2 regions of the Rhizobium sp. WYCCWR 11152 genome follow, and region 2 is predicted to be linked to the other one. Evidence: riboswitches for the same ligand, from Rfam matches in the RefSeq annotation. Region 2 holds a riboswitch; the other holds the start of a gene.
What was found. A riboswitch is a leader RNA that binds a small molecule or an ion and turns the genes downstream of it on or off. The one in region 2 is predicted to bind S-adenosylmethionine.

Region 1: linked by a shared signal. The riboswitch ahead of G9X67_RS22845 (O-succinylhomoserine sulfhydrylase) and the one ahead of metA (homoserine O-succinyltransferase) in region 2 are both predicted to bind S-adenosylmethionine.

Annotation. Positions count from the first base shown of each region.
Region 1 covers NZ_JABFCP010000011.1:264,140-271,233, reverse strand. Annotated here, with positions in the region: gene G9X67_RS22855 (hypothetical protein) at 1-68, shown strand, start outside; gene apaG (Co2+/Mg2+ efflux protein ApaG) at 273-665, opposite strand; gene G9X67_RS22845 (O-succinylhomoserine sulfhydrylase) at 949-2,133, opposite strand; SAM riboswitch at 2,176-2,254, opposite strand; gene G9X67_RS22840 (2'-deoxycytidine 5'-triphosphate deaminase) at 2,327-3,421, shown strand; tRNA gene G9X67_RS22835 (tRNA-Gly) at 3,481-3,554, shown strand; gene G9X67_RS22830 (DUF995 domain-containing protein) at 3,687-4,196, opposite strand; gene G9X67_RS22825 (glycoside hydrolase family 26 protein) at 4,215-5,153, opposite strand; gene G9X67_RS22820 (glycosyltransferase family 2 protein) at 5,173-7,080, opposite strand; gene galE (UDP-glucose 4-epimerase GalE) at 7,077-7,094, opposite strand, start outside.
Region 2 covers NZ_JABFCP010000020.1:306,175-313,268, reverse strand. Annotated here, with positions in the region: gene G9X67_RS28945 (ABC-F family ATP-binding cassette domain-containing protein) at 1-756, shown strand, start outside; gene G9X67_RS28940 (DUF5666 domain-containing protein) at 877-1,506, shown strand; gene G9X67_RS28935 (ABC transporter ATP-binding protein/permease) at 1,578-3,467, opposite strand; SAM riboswitch at 3,582-3,659, shown strand; gene metA (homoserine O-succinyltransferase) at 3,708-4,631, shown strand; gene G9X67_RS28925 (aldose epimerase family protein) at 4,858-5,880, shown strand; gene G9X67_RS28920 (GntR family transcriptional regulator) at 6,015-6,788, shown strand; gene G9X67_RS28915 (SIS domain-containing protein) at 6,785-7,094, shown strand, end outside.

The sequences.
Region 1 (7,094 bases), on a different contig from region 2:
CGCCACAATCAAAAGATCCATTTGAAGCAAAGCCAGGTACTCAGGCCTCGGATCCTTTTGACCTTTAAAGCATGTCTCGCCAAAGTGTGCAGCGGTTTTGCTGCAAAGACATGCGAAAAACAAAGACCTAAAGTGCGGTACGCGAATCTGAAGGATCGCGACGCGCTTTAGTAGATGACTGATGAAAATGACGTCTGGATCCCTTGCGCCCGATAGGACGCGCTTAGGCCTTCTGCCGCCTTCAACCCGCGCTCGATTTTGGGATCATGCGTTTAGTTAAGCACCCGCAGCAGCCCCGGGGAGTCCAGCGAGAAGGCGGGGATGTCGACATCGAACATCTCGCCGTCGTCCGTTTCCATCTGGTAATGGCCGAACATCAGCCCTGAGGGTGTGTCGAGCGGGCAGCCGGAGGAATATTCGTAGGTGTCGCCGGGGCTGAGCCGCGGCTGCTCGCCGACGACGCCGGGGCCGGTCACCTCGTCCACCTGGCCGTTCTGGTCGGTGATGTTCCAGTAACGGTTGACCAGCCGAACGGCTATGCCGGAATTGTTGCTGATGACAATCCGGTAACCCCAGACATAGCGGTCGTCTTCCGGATCGGATTGCTCCTCCAGATAGAACGGCTCGACGACTACTTCGATCTCTCTTGTGAGGGCGCGATACATGCCTTGCACCTTAGTCAAGATATGTTACCCGTATCTTATAAGAGGCCCTGTCCGTCAAGAAACGGAACAATTATCATCGCTGAAATGGCTGTGATCCGAGGGGTTTTCGATCGTTAAGCCTAATTGTCAGTGTTAATTCCGTTTCGGAACGCCGCGGCGAGCGAACTTGTTCCCCCCGGTCTCACCTTGGTGAGATCCGGCCTCACCCAGTGAGGTCCGGCACGGCCTCACCTTGGTGAGATCCGGCCGAACCCGGGTGGGGTCCGGCCGTCATGACTGTCGATCAGGCCGAGACCTTGGCAAGCGCCTTCGCGAAATCCTCGATCAGGTCGTCGGTATCCTCGATGCCGGCCGAAAGGCGGACCGTACCCGGAGAAATGCCGAGTTCGGCGCGTGCCTCTTCGGTCAGGTTCTTGTGCGTCGTCGTTGCCGGATGGGTGATCAGGCTCTTGCTGTCGCCGAGATTGTTGGAGATCTTGATGATCTCGAGCGCGTTCTGCAGCGCGAAGGCCGCATCCTTGCCGCCCTTCAGCTCGAAGGCGACCAGCGTCGAGCCGCCGGTCATCTGCTTGGCGATGATATCGGCCTGCGGATGGTCCTTGCGGCCGGGATAGATGACCTTGGCGACCTTGCCTTGCTCGGCCAGGAAATCGGCGATCTTCGCCGCATTCTCGGTCTGCTGGCGCACACGCAGCGGCAGCGTCTCGATGCCCTTCAGCAGCGTCCAGGCATTGAACGGCGACATGGCCGGGCCGGTATGGCGGAAATAGTCGTGCAGGTTCTCGTCGATCCATTCCTTGTCGGAAAGGACGACGCCGCCGAGGCAGCGGCCCTGTCCGTCAATATGCTTGGTGGCGGAATAGACGACGATATGGGCGCCGAGCTCCAAGGGCTTCTGGAAGAGCGGTGTCGCGAAAACGTTGTCGACGACGACCTTGGCGCCGATCTGGTTGGCGAGCTTGGCAACGCCTGCGATATCGATCACTTCGAGCGTCGGATTGGTCGGGCTTTCCAGGAAGAACACCTTGGTCTTCGGCGTGATCGCCTTTTCCCAGTTCGCCAGATCCCGGCCGTCGATCAGCGTGCAGTCAATGCCGTATTTCGGCGCCAGCGTCTCGACGACCCAGCGGCAGGAGCCGAACAGGGCACGCGCGGCGACGATATGATCGCCGGCCTTTAGCTGGCAGAGGATCGCCGCGGTGACGGCGGCCATGCCGGAAGCGGTGGCGCGGGCGTCTTCGGCGCCTTCCAGCATGCACATGCGCTTTTCGAACATGTCGTTGGTCGGGCTGCCGTAGCGGGCGTAGATGAAGCCCTCCGTCTCGCCCTTGAAGCGGGCTTCGGCCGCCTCCGACGTCTCGTAGACGAAGCCTTGGGTGAGATAGATTGCCTCGGACGTCTCGCCATATTGCGAACGCAGCGTGCCACCGTGGACGAGTTGGGTTGCCGGGCGCCAGGTCTTGCTCATGCCATCACCTTCACATAACAAAAAAACCGGTCGCAAAAGCAGACCGGTTTCAACCCGGTCTTTTTAGCCACTTATTTAACGTGGCTGCAAGCCGACCGGCCAAATCACCACGGGATAATTCTGCAATACTGCTGTTAGCTGCTTGCGTCAATTCCCCGAGTTTGGTTTTGTCGGCGCAAATGATGGATGAGGCATGATGGCTCGCGAAACGGGAATTCTGGCGGATCGCGCGATCTCCGCGCTGTTCGAAACGGGGCGTCTGATCTCCGAGCGGGAGCTGGACCGCGACCAGATCCAGCCGGCAAGCCTCGACCTGCGCTTGGGCGGCAAGGCTTTTCGCGTGCGCGCCAGCTTCATGCCCGGCCCCTCGCATCTGGTATCCGACAAGCTCGACCGGCTGAGCCTGCATGTGATCGACCTCTCCGAAGGCGCGGTGCTTGAAACCGGCTGCGTCTATATCGTGCCGTTGATGGAGAGCTTAGCGCTGCCGGCCGAGATGTCGGCATCGGCCAACCCGAAGAGCTCGACCGGGCGCCTCGATATCTTCACCCGCGTCATCACCGATTACGCCCAGGAATTCGACAAGATTCCATCAGGCTATTCCGGCCCGCTCTATCTCGAAATCAGCCCGCGCACCTTCCCGATCGTCGTGCGCCGCGGCTCACGCCTGTCGCAGATCCGTTTCCGCGTCGGCCAGGCCCTGCTCGGCGAGCCGGAACTTTTGAAGCTGCATGAAAGCGAGACGCTGGTTGCCAGCAAGCTGCCCAATGTTTCCGGCGGCGGCATTGCCCTGTCGATCGACCTCGCCGGAGACAAGGACGGCCTGATCGGCTATCGCGGCAAACATCACACTGCCGTCGTCGACGTCGACAAGAAGGCCGAGCACGACCTCTTCGATTTCTGGGAACCGCTCCACAGCCGCGGCCGTAACGAGCTGATCCTCGATCCCGATGAGTTCTATATCCTCGTCTCGCGCGAGGCCGTGCATGTGCCGCCGGATTACGCAGCCGAGATGACCCCCTTCGATCCGCTGGTCGGCGAATTCCGCGTCCATTATGCCGGCTTCTTCGATCCGGGCTTCGGCCATGCGCCTGCCGGCGGACGCGGCAGCCGCGCGGTGCTCGAAGTGCGCAGCCACGAAGTGCCCTTCATCCTCGAAGACGGCCAGATCGTCGGCCGCCTCGTCTACGAACATATGCAGGAAAAGCCCGCCAGCCTCTACGGCTCCGGCCTCGGCTCCAACTACCAGGCCCAGGGCCTGAAACTCTCGAAACACTTCCGCATCTGAAGCGTTGCACCCGGCGCGACTTGACAGCGGCCCCCATCTGTTGGAAATCTCGCATCATCGCGGGTGTAGCTCAATGGTAGAGCAGCAGCTTCCCAAGCTGAATACGAGGGTTCGATTCCCTTCACCCGCTCCAGCTGCCCCGGCCGTCCGTTCGCCGCCTTTTGAAGGCGCTTCGCAATCTTTTATGAAAAGGGTTGCGCGCAGGCATCGGCTCCTACAAGGATACAGATGGCGCCTCGGCCGCGCGCAACCCCTAGCTTCGCCTTTATTTGGTCTTACTGACGCTCGTCTCAATCCTCCCCAATTGAGACCTCACGTAGTCGCCGTGGCGAAGCTTTGCGAATTCGTCGGTGGCTTGTGCCGGTGCGCTCTTGAAAACGTACCATTCACCGTCCGGTTCGCGTTTCTGATAGATCAGGCCGCCCTTCTTGCGGTGGCTGAAGCAGGTGATTGCCGTCGCCGTTCCGGTCTTGGCGTGCCAGTCGGCGTTGAAGCAGAGTTTCCCCGACTCCGTGATGAACCAGCGGCCCGTGCCGAAGGACGGCGAGCCATTTTCCCGCGACCAGGCGGTAAAGCGACGCGCCTTTGCGGAGAAGTAGCCGGCGCCGGCTTTCCACATCCAGGAATTCTGGTTGTAGAGCCGATAGATTTCCGCGCTGCTCATCGGCTTTGCGGTCTCGATCCCCGCAGGCTCATTGGTTCCGGCAGCGGACGCGGCCGTGGCGATACCGCTGGTCAGGGCCGCGGCCAGGAACATTTTTTGAAGCATGGACATGTTCAGGTTCCTTCTTGTTCAATTGATGCTTTGGCGGACGACCCGCCAGTCGGGGCGGCCATAGCCGTCCGGCCACGGATAGACTTCACGGTCGTTGAAGTAGATAACGGCGCTGAGCGCCGGGAACTGGGGATAGCGTTTCGTTACGCTCTCAGCCCAGTTTCGCACGAAGGAATCGCCGCCTTCGTAGCCGAGTTCGGCAACCATGATGGGCTTGCCGTAACCAGCGACACGGGCGTATCCGGGCGCAAGGTGTTCGGCAAACGTCTGGTCACGGCCAGTCTTGTCTCTGTCGTATTGCTCCAGGCCAAAGACCGAGAGCCCGATGAGATCGACGACATCGTTGCCGGGATAAAAGGCTTGAAGCCCCTCATTGCCCTTCGGTGACCACATGTATTTGGCCGTCTTCAGGTGGACCTTGCAGACCTCCACCATCCGGCGATAGGCCTTGGCATAATCGTCGCCCTGCCAATGCGACCAGGAGAACTGGCTGTCGGTTTCGTCCATTTCCTGTCCCCAGCGAATGATGACCGGACTTTTCAGCTTGGCAGCAGTCGAGCAGACGGCGGCCATGTTCGCATCGCGCGAACCGTTGAGGATGCTGTGCAGCAGTTCCTGCGAGGTTTGGCGCGAACCGGTCGACCAGGTCCAGGGCTCGACCGAGATCAGCAGGGTGCGGCCACGCGCTTGCGCATAATCGTCGGCGAGGACGAGCGTGCGCAGATCGACATCTTCCCAGGGCAGGAAGAGGTGTTCGATCTTCGAATCGGGCGAGGCGCCTAAATCTCCGTGCGGATCATAGGCGCCGAACGTGATCGACTCCTTCGTGACGACCGGCATTTTGGTCGGCGGCGCAATGGACGATATCGTCATTGCAAGCGGCTGCCCTTCGGCAGAACTGCCCAGAGCGGTAGGCAGGACCGCGACTCCCGACAGCAACAGGCCGGTTAACGACAACAGGGCTATTTTGGATGGGCTATGCATTGTGTATTTCCTCCACGCTCGGCCGCACATCCGGGTGAGCGGCATCCGTTCTCAGTTGGATCTCCTCCGGATCGGAAATCCATCGTGGTTTGAAGAAGATCGTGCGCAGGGCGGTCCCGCCCCGGCCTGCACCGGAGGCGGCGTAGCGCTCTTCGAACAGCTGAAGGCGGCCGCTGCCCCAGGCGAGTGCCTCGGTCGCATCCTTTCCGCGCATGATGGTTGCAGCGCCCGGCAACGCGACAAGCGCAAGAAGCACGGTCGCCATCGCCGGACGGTAGAAACGCGGGGCCGCCGCAACCGTATTTTCCTTCGAATGGCGCCCGACGATGACCAACAGCAGCGCGCAGTAGATTGCGGCGTTCAGGATGGTAAAGAAGTAGCCACCCTTGGAGGCGCCGGCATCGCCGATTGCCAGGGCAGGCAATACCGCCATGAGCGCCAGCACAGCGTAGGGCGCAAGGACACGCACCGGCAGCAGATCGACTTCCGACCGGCCTTTCGGCGTGACGCGGAAATCGACGAAGGAGCCTGTCACAAAATCGTGCACCGCAGCCAGCGTGCCGGCGAGCGCCCAGGGCCAGCGCGCGAAGAGAAAGAGCATGCATTCCCAGCTCAGGATCTTGGCGTCGTAGGGGCGGAACGAGCTGCTGGCGCGCCAGCGATAAGCCATCACCACGAGAGCGATAGAAAGCGGTGCGAAATGCGCCAGGAAATCGGGGTAGGTCACCGTCACGAAGTTCTGGCCGCGCACGAGCGCGATGATCGGCAATGCAAACATGAGCAACATAAAGAACGCAAAAAGCGGATACCAGAGTTGCGAAAAGAGGAACTGGAACTTGAGCCGGGGCGGCAGCCGGCCGAGGAGGCTGGGCGAGTACCGCAACAGCACCATGACCAGGCTGCGCGACCACTGGAATTCCTGCGTCACGAGATCGCTGAAGGTTCTGGGGCCGTCACCATGGGCGATGGCATCCAGCGCATGCACACCCCGCCAGCCGCCGGCATTCATCATCAATGTCGTCGAATGGTCTTCAGCCAACTCCGGACCGAGGCCGCCGATCTGTTTGAGGGCGACGGTACGTACCGCGTAATGCGACCCTATGCACATCGGCGCCAGGCCGCCATTGTAACCGGCTTGGAGCGAGCCATGCATGCTGGCCTCGGCATAGAGCCTTCCACGTGCCGACCAGCTTTCGGAAGCGTTCTTGTCGCAAATGCTGGGGGCGGAGACATAGCCGACCTTTGGATCGGCGAACGGACGCAGCATATGGAAGAGATAGTCGGGCGCGGGAACATGATCCGCATCGAGTTGCGCCACGAAATCGTAGCGGCTGTAGCCGTAGTGGTCGTAGAAGAAGGCGAGGTTGCCTTCCTTGCACCGCGTGCGTCGGGGCCACGACGTCCGATGATAATCGGATCGCCCCTTGCGGGTCGAGACGAGGACCCCGTGCCCGGAGCACCAGTCGAGAGTCTCGGGGGAAGGGTCTTCGTCGGCAAGCCAGGTGTCGTGTTCCACCTCCTGGGCAAGCATTGCCAGCAGGGTCTCACGGACGACCGAGAAGGGTTCGGCCGGCGCCTTGGTCACGACCATGGCCACTCGACTGCCCGCCGGCAGGCGCAAGGGACCGTTCGGTCTTGCCGCCCGATAGAAGACGACGATGAAATAGGCCGGCAGAGCGGTAACCCAGGCAAGAACGAGGCTCACCGTAATTGTGCCGAAAGCATCGACGTGATGGCGCGGCTCCAGCCACCAGATCCAGAAATAGGCGAAGGCGCAGGACCATACGGCCGCCGAGAACAGATATTCGGCCCGTCGATGTCCGGTCAGAACCGGGACAAGAAGTGGCTCGTGGGAGGGTTCCGGAGCATGCATCGCTCGGGTAATCGCAAGTTCGGTCACGCGCGCGCCTCCAG
Region 2 (7,094 bases):
GAGGATCTCGACCCCGAGGATACGCTTGCCAACTATCTGACGGATGGGCGCGGCGAAAACCTGCTCGTCAACGGCGAGCAGCGCCATGTCACCGGCTATATGAAGGAATTTCTGTTCCAGCCGGAACAGGCGCGTACGCCGATCAGAAACCTCTCCGGCGGCGAACGCGCCCGGCTGATGCTGGCGCGCATCCTTTCGCGCCCGACGAACCTCTTGATCCTCGACGAGCCGACCAACGATCTCGATATCGAAACGCTCGATCTCCTGCAGGAGATTGTCGCCGGTTTTCCCGGCACCGTCATTCTCGTCAGCCACGACCGCGATTTCCTCGACCGCACCGTGACCTCGACGATCGCACCCGCCGTGCCGGATGCGCCTGATGGTCGCTGGATCGAATATGCCGGCGGCTACTCGGACATGCTTGTACAGCGCAAGGGCGCGCTCGAGGAGCGCAAGAGAGCCGAGAAGGCGGCGGAGAAGCCGAAGACGCAGCAAGCAACAGCGTCAGGCAGCTCGAAGGTCAAGCTCTCCTTCAAGCAGAAATTTGCACTGGAAAACCTGCCGAAGGAAATGGCGAAGACCGAAGCCGAAATCGCCAAGCGCGAACAGCTGATGGCAGATCCCAATCTTTTCACGCGCGATCCCGCAGCCTTCAACCGGCTTGCCGGGGAGATGGAAAAACTGCGCGCCGGCCTGACTGACATGGAAGAGGAGTGGCTGGAGCTCGAAATGCTGCGGGAAGAGCTGGAAGGCTGAGATTTTCTCGAGGCTGAAGGCTCACTTTTCCTTGATTCGTCAGTGTGTCGTCCTGCGGCATAAGGTGCCGTCCGGCAGCCGGGGATATTGCCGATCGCAATGGCGACAAGGAAAAGTCATATGTCTCGCAAGCCTCATTCCCGTTTTCTCACAGCACTTACTGCCGGCAGCCTCGTTGCGCTTGCCCTGTCGCAAGCCGCACAGGCGCAGGATGCCCAGCGCATTCGTGTTCGCGGCGCAATCGAAAGCCTCAGCGGCGATACGCTCGTCGTCAAGACGCGCGAGGGCAGTGATGCGACGGTCGCGCTAAAAGCCGGCTGGAAGGTCGGCGGCATCAGACAAGCCTCGGTCGAGGATATCAAACCCGGCGATTTCGTCGGCGTCGCTTCGCTTCCGAAGGGCACGGGCCCGGATGGGGCGATCGAGGTGCTGATCTTTCCGGCGTCGATGAAGGGAACCGGTGAGGGCAACCGTCCCTGGGATGCGCAGCCGAACAGCCAGATGACCAACGCGACTGTCAGCAACGCCGTCAAATCCGTCGACGGCCACACGATCACGCTGACCTATCAGGGCAAGGAAAAGACCATCTCGATTGCCGATGGCACGCCGATCGTGACGTTGGCGCCTGCGACCAAGGATGATCTGAAGCCCGGCGCCGGCGTCGTCGTCACCGGCGAGAAGGCGGCGGATGGCAGCATCTCGGCCAGCCAGATCGCCGTCGGTCTCAACGGCGTCATACCGCCGATGTGACCAGCGGCTCAAATCCTTGTCTTATGCGTGCCGTCATCCCAAAACCGCTCCACACTTTTGGGCGGCATGCATTAAAGCGCCGGCGCGGGCACGGCGGCAGCGCCCGCACTGGCGCTGGCGCCGGTCTGGACGGCAGGCGGCTCCTCGGATGCTGAAGGCAGCGCCTGCAGATGCAGCACGCGCGGCCTCAGCGCCTCGAGATAGGCCTCGGAGCGGCCGATATAGATCATGCCGCTTTCGGGCATCGAGGTGAGCAGTTTGGCCATCGTTTCCTGTAATTCCGGCTCCATGCCTTCCAGCACTTCGTCGAAGATGATCCAGCGCGGGCGCACGAGAAGCAGCCGGGCAAATCCGATCGCTTTCTGCTGGTCGCCGTCGAGCATCTTGTCCCAGCGGGCGCGGGTATCGAGCCTTGCGATCAGCGAATGGAGACCAACCTTGTCGAGGGCCGCCTCGACGGCGGCTTTCTCGTAGGCTTCGGGACGTTCGGGAAAGGCCAGCGCCTCGCGCAGCGTGCCGCCGGGAACATAGGCAACCTGCGGAACGAAGAGCATGTCGTCGATTGGCGGCAGGCCTATCGTGCCGCTGCCGCACGGCCAGAGGCCGGCCATCGCCTGGAAGAGCAGCTTGCGATTGACGCTGTGATCGCCGTTGATCATGATCTTTTCGCCGGCCTTGATCACGACATCGGTTTCACGCAGGCGAAAACCGCCGCATTCCTCGATGTCTTCGCCGACCTTGGCGACGATCACCACATCCTTCAACGTCAGCGTGTCGGGCGCGGCGTTTTCATAGGCGATGCTGTCCTTGAGGTCGAAGTCCTCTTCCATCTCGACCAGCGCCTGGCGGAAATCGGTGACGCGCATCAGCGTGGCGCGCCATTCGGCGATCGGGCCGAAATTGGAGACATACCAGCGCAGCGCCGTGTTGACCTGGTTGAAGGCACCGACCGACATCATCAGCTGGCCGAGGGTGAGGCCGCCAGAGAAATAGGCGGGGGCGGCAACGATGATCGGGATGACGATCACCAGCCAGCCATAGCCGGCCGAAACCCAGGTGAGATTGGTATTGGCCATGGCAAGCCGCTTGACGACTGTCAGGACCGAGCTGATGTCGGTGTTGATGCGCCGGCGTTCGTTCTCCTCGCCGCGGGCAACAGTAATTGCCGGCATGTTCTCATTGGCATGCATCAGCGTGAAGCGAAGCTCGGCCTCTTTCGAAAAACGGTCGGCATTGAGCTTCACCAGCTTCCGACCGACGACCTGGCTCAGCACCGAGGCGGAAGCGGCATAGAAAATCGCCGCCCAGACCATGTAGCCTGGAATGGAGAAGCTATGGCCGCTGATGCGGAAGATGAAGCCGCTGGAAAGTTCCCAGAGCACGCCGATGAAGCTCACCAGAAGAATGGTCGACTGCAGCAGGCCGAGAACCAATCCCGTCGTGCTTTCGGCGAGGTTGCGGGAATCTTCGTGCAGGCGCTGGTCCGGATTGACGCCGATCAGGCCGCTGGAGGCAAGCCGCAGCGCCCGCTTGCGCTTCAGCCACTGGTCAACCAGATCGCGGGACAAGCCTTCGCGCATATAGAGCGCCGTCATCTGATTCAGCCAGGCCTGCAGCACGTTGAGCAGCAGCAGTGTGCCGGCGATCATCGCGAAGATTTCGAGTTGGTGGAAGAATTCGCCGAGGTCGCGGCGCTCCAGCGAGTCGTAGAAGGGCGCATTCCACTCGTTCAAAATGACCTGGCCGTAGGACGTCGCCAGGATAACGAGGATCAGCACGGTCGCCAGAAACAGCACCTTGCCACGCACTTCCGAATTCCAGAATGCTGAGAACATGACGCCGAGGCGATATGTCAGGCTTAAATCATACCCTACCCTATCCTGCCTCCGGATGCCCGGCCTCCCCTCGATTTTATCTGCCATTACGCTTTTCCAAATCGCCCATACCCTTATAAATAACATGGTGGCGTTACCGGTCTATCAACAGATTCTATCAGTCATTAAAGTGTGATGATGCTTGCATGAGTCTCTCCTGCATGTATTCGCCAGTTGATTCGCAATCCGACTGGGTCTAATTAAGGCCTCCGTGGTGATTTGGCCGGCCGGCTTGCAGCCACGTTAAAAAAGTCGCTAAAGGGCCGCGTGCGGACCGGTAGCGATTTTTGTCGCCGCCGGTTTTTTGTTTTTGATCGAGTGACCGCAATGCCCATCAAGATCCCCGATACGCTGCCCGCCTTCGAAACCCTGGTTCAGGAGGGTGTGCGGGTGATGACCGAGACGTTGGCGATCCGTCAGGATATCCGACCGTTGCAGATCGGGCTGCTCAACCTCATGCCGAACAAGATCAAGACCGAACTGCAGATGGCCCGTCTCGTCGGCGCCTCGCCGCTGCAGGTGGAGCTGTCGCTTATCCGTATCGGCGGCCACAAGGCGAAGAATACGTCCGAGGACCATCTGCTTGCCTTCTACCAGACCTGGGAAGAAGTAAAGCACCGCAAGTTCGACGGCTTCATCATCACCGGGGCGCCGATCGAGCTTTTGCCCTATGAGGATGTCACCTATTGGCCGGAGATGCAGGAGATTCTTGACTGGACGGAAACGAACGTCCATTCGACGATGAACGTCTGCTGGGGCGCGATGGCGGCAGTCTATCATTTTCACGGCGTTCCGAAATACGAGCTGAAAGAGAAGGCCTTCGGCGTCTACCGCCACCGGAACCTGAAGCCTTCCTCGATCTATCTCAACGGCTTTTCCGACAATTTCGAAGTGCCGGTGTCGCGCTGGACCGAAGTGCGCCGCGCCGATATCGAGAAATCCGAAAGCCTGGAGATCCTGATGGAGTCCAGCGAAATGGGCGTCTGCCTCGTGCATGAGAAGAGGGGCCGGCGGCTCTACATGTTCAACCACGTCGAATATGATTCCACGTCGCTTTCCGACGAGTATTTCCGCGACGTCAATGCCGGCGTGCCGATCAAGATGCCGCACAATTACTTCCCGCATAACGATCCGGCGCTTGCGCCGCAGAACCGCTGGCGCAGCCATGCGCATCTTTTGTTCGGCAACTGGATCAACGAAATCTACCAGACGACGCCCTTTGATGTGGAAGAGATCGGCAGCGATCTCTGACCGTTGCCGATCACGCCTGGAGCCGATGCCGCCGCACCACTGCTGTGGCTTTTCTTTCTGATCCGCCGGTTGCGGATCGAAGCAAATCCGGGCAGGTTCCTGTCCTGAAGCCTACCACACCGCGCGTCTTCGTCGGACGTGCAATGCACACTTTCAATCGCTGCACATTCCTCAAATCGATTCCGAATTGAGGAATTTTCAGCAGGGACAGAATGGACGGTCGATCATGTCGGATAAGTTGGAGCGGGACGTTTTCGGGCAGACGCAGGCGGGCGAGACCGTCTATCGCGTCGTGATCAAGGGCGGCGGGCTGACGGCCAAGATCATCAGCTGGGGCGCGGTCATCCAGGATCTGCGTCTCGAGGGACATGATGCGCCGCTGCAGCTCGGCTTCGACGATTTCGACAGCTACCTCCTCTATTCGTCCTACTTCGGCGCGACGCCCGGCCGCTGCGCCAACCGCGTCGGCGGCGGCAGGTTCACGCTTGACGACAAAGACTATCAGCTCGAACTGAATGAAAACGGCGTGACGCATCTGCATGGCGGCAGCGACAATATCGCCAAACGCAATTGGACGATCGTCGAGCATGACGTCGACCGCGTGGTGCTGAAGATCGTCGATCCCGATGGCCGCGCTGGCTATCCCGGCAATTGCACCATCCAGGCGACTTTCCGGGTGCATGGCAATGGTGAACTGTCGATCACCTATGAATCGACCAGCGACCAGCCGACGCTCGCCAATGTCTGCCAGCACGCCTATTTCAATCTCGACGGTCGCGAAGACGCGCTTGGCCACGACATCATGATTGCCGCCGATCACTATCTGCCGACCGATGAGAAGCAGGTGCCGACCGGTGAGATCCGTCCCGTCGAGGGCACGGAATTCGATTTCCGCGAGATGGCGCCGATGAAGCGTTTCGTCGGCAGCCAACAAGCGTTTTACGACCATAATTTCTGCCTGTCGGGCGAGCGTACCGCCAAGCGGAGCGTCGCGCTTGCCCGCAGCCTCTATTCCGGTGTGTCGCTGGAAGTGCGCAGCACGGAGCCAGGCGTGCAGTTCTATGCCGGCTTCAAGCTCGATGTCGCGGCGCCCGGCATCGGCGGGCGCAAATACGGCCCATTCGCCGGCTTCTGCCTGGAGACACAGGTCTGGCCGGATGCCATCAATCACCAAGGTTTTCCGAATGCGGTCCTGCGCCCCGGCGAAGTGCTGCGCCAGGAGACGGATTATATCTTCACCAAGAACTGAGCGCCCCGCGGACGCACGACTGTCAAATTTGATCGCTATGAAACCCTTGCCGGTCCGCCGCCGGCGAGGGTTTTTTCTTTCTGCGCTCGATTCTGTCTTGCCGATTGGTTCTATATAGGTTCTATTGTGTGCCCATGGATAGAACCAGTCTGATAGCGGAACTGAACAGCCGCGGCCTGCGTGACGAGGCGCTGACCGGACCGCTCTACAAGCGGCTGGCGCAGACGCTGACCGGCCTCATTCAGGAAGGGCTGCTGAAGCCCGGCACCGCACTCCCGGGTGAGCGCGACCTTGCCGAGGCTCTGAAGCTCGGCCGTGTCACCGTGCGCACCGCCTATCGCGATCTGATGGCATCCGGCGCACTGGAATCGCGCCATGGAAGCGGTACTTTCGTATCGAGCAGGGTGGAACGCATGGAACAGTCGCTGTGGCGGCTTTCCTCCTTCTCCGCCGACATGCGCTCGCGCGGGCGTCTGCCGGCCGCACGGATATTGTCGCGGGCGGTCAACACGCCGTCGCCGGAGGAATCCTTCCTGCTCGGCCTCGGCGGCGACGAGCCGGTGCTGAGACTCGACCGCTTGCGCCTTGCCGACGGCCTGCCGCTGGCGATCGAACGCGCCGTGGTGCCGATCAAGTTCCTGGGGCACGATGCCGGCGGCGAGGGATCGCTCTACGATGCGCTGACGGCCAGTGGCCATAGGCCCGTGCGCGCGCTGCAGCGGTTGACGGCGGTCACGCTTGATCCGTCCTCCGCCGCGATTCTGAACGTCAAATCAGGCGCGCCGGCGCTTCTGATCGAACGTGTCTCGCGCCTGGAAGACCAACGCGTCGTCGAATACACCCGCTCGCATTATCGCGGCGATGCCTATGATTTCGTTGCCGAATTGAGAATCGGAGATGACCTATGAATGACAACCAGTCACTGATGCTGCAGGAAGCCGGCCAATCGCCAGAGGTGGTCGCCACGCTGCTCGAAAAGGAAAAACCGGTCTTTGCCGAGATCGCCCGGCTGTTTTCGTCCGCCCGCCCGAGCGTGGTGACGACGGCGGCGCGCGGCTCCTCGGACCACGCCGCCACCTTTTTCAAATATCTGTTCGAGATCACCTGTGGCGTTCCGGTCGCCTCGGTCGGCCCGTCGATCGCTTCGGTCTATGGTGCGGCGCTGCATCTGAAGGGCGGTGTCCATTTCACCGTCTCGCAGTCGGGTGCCAGCC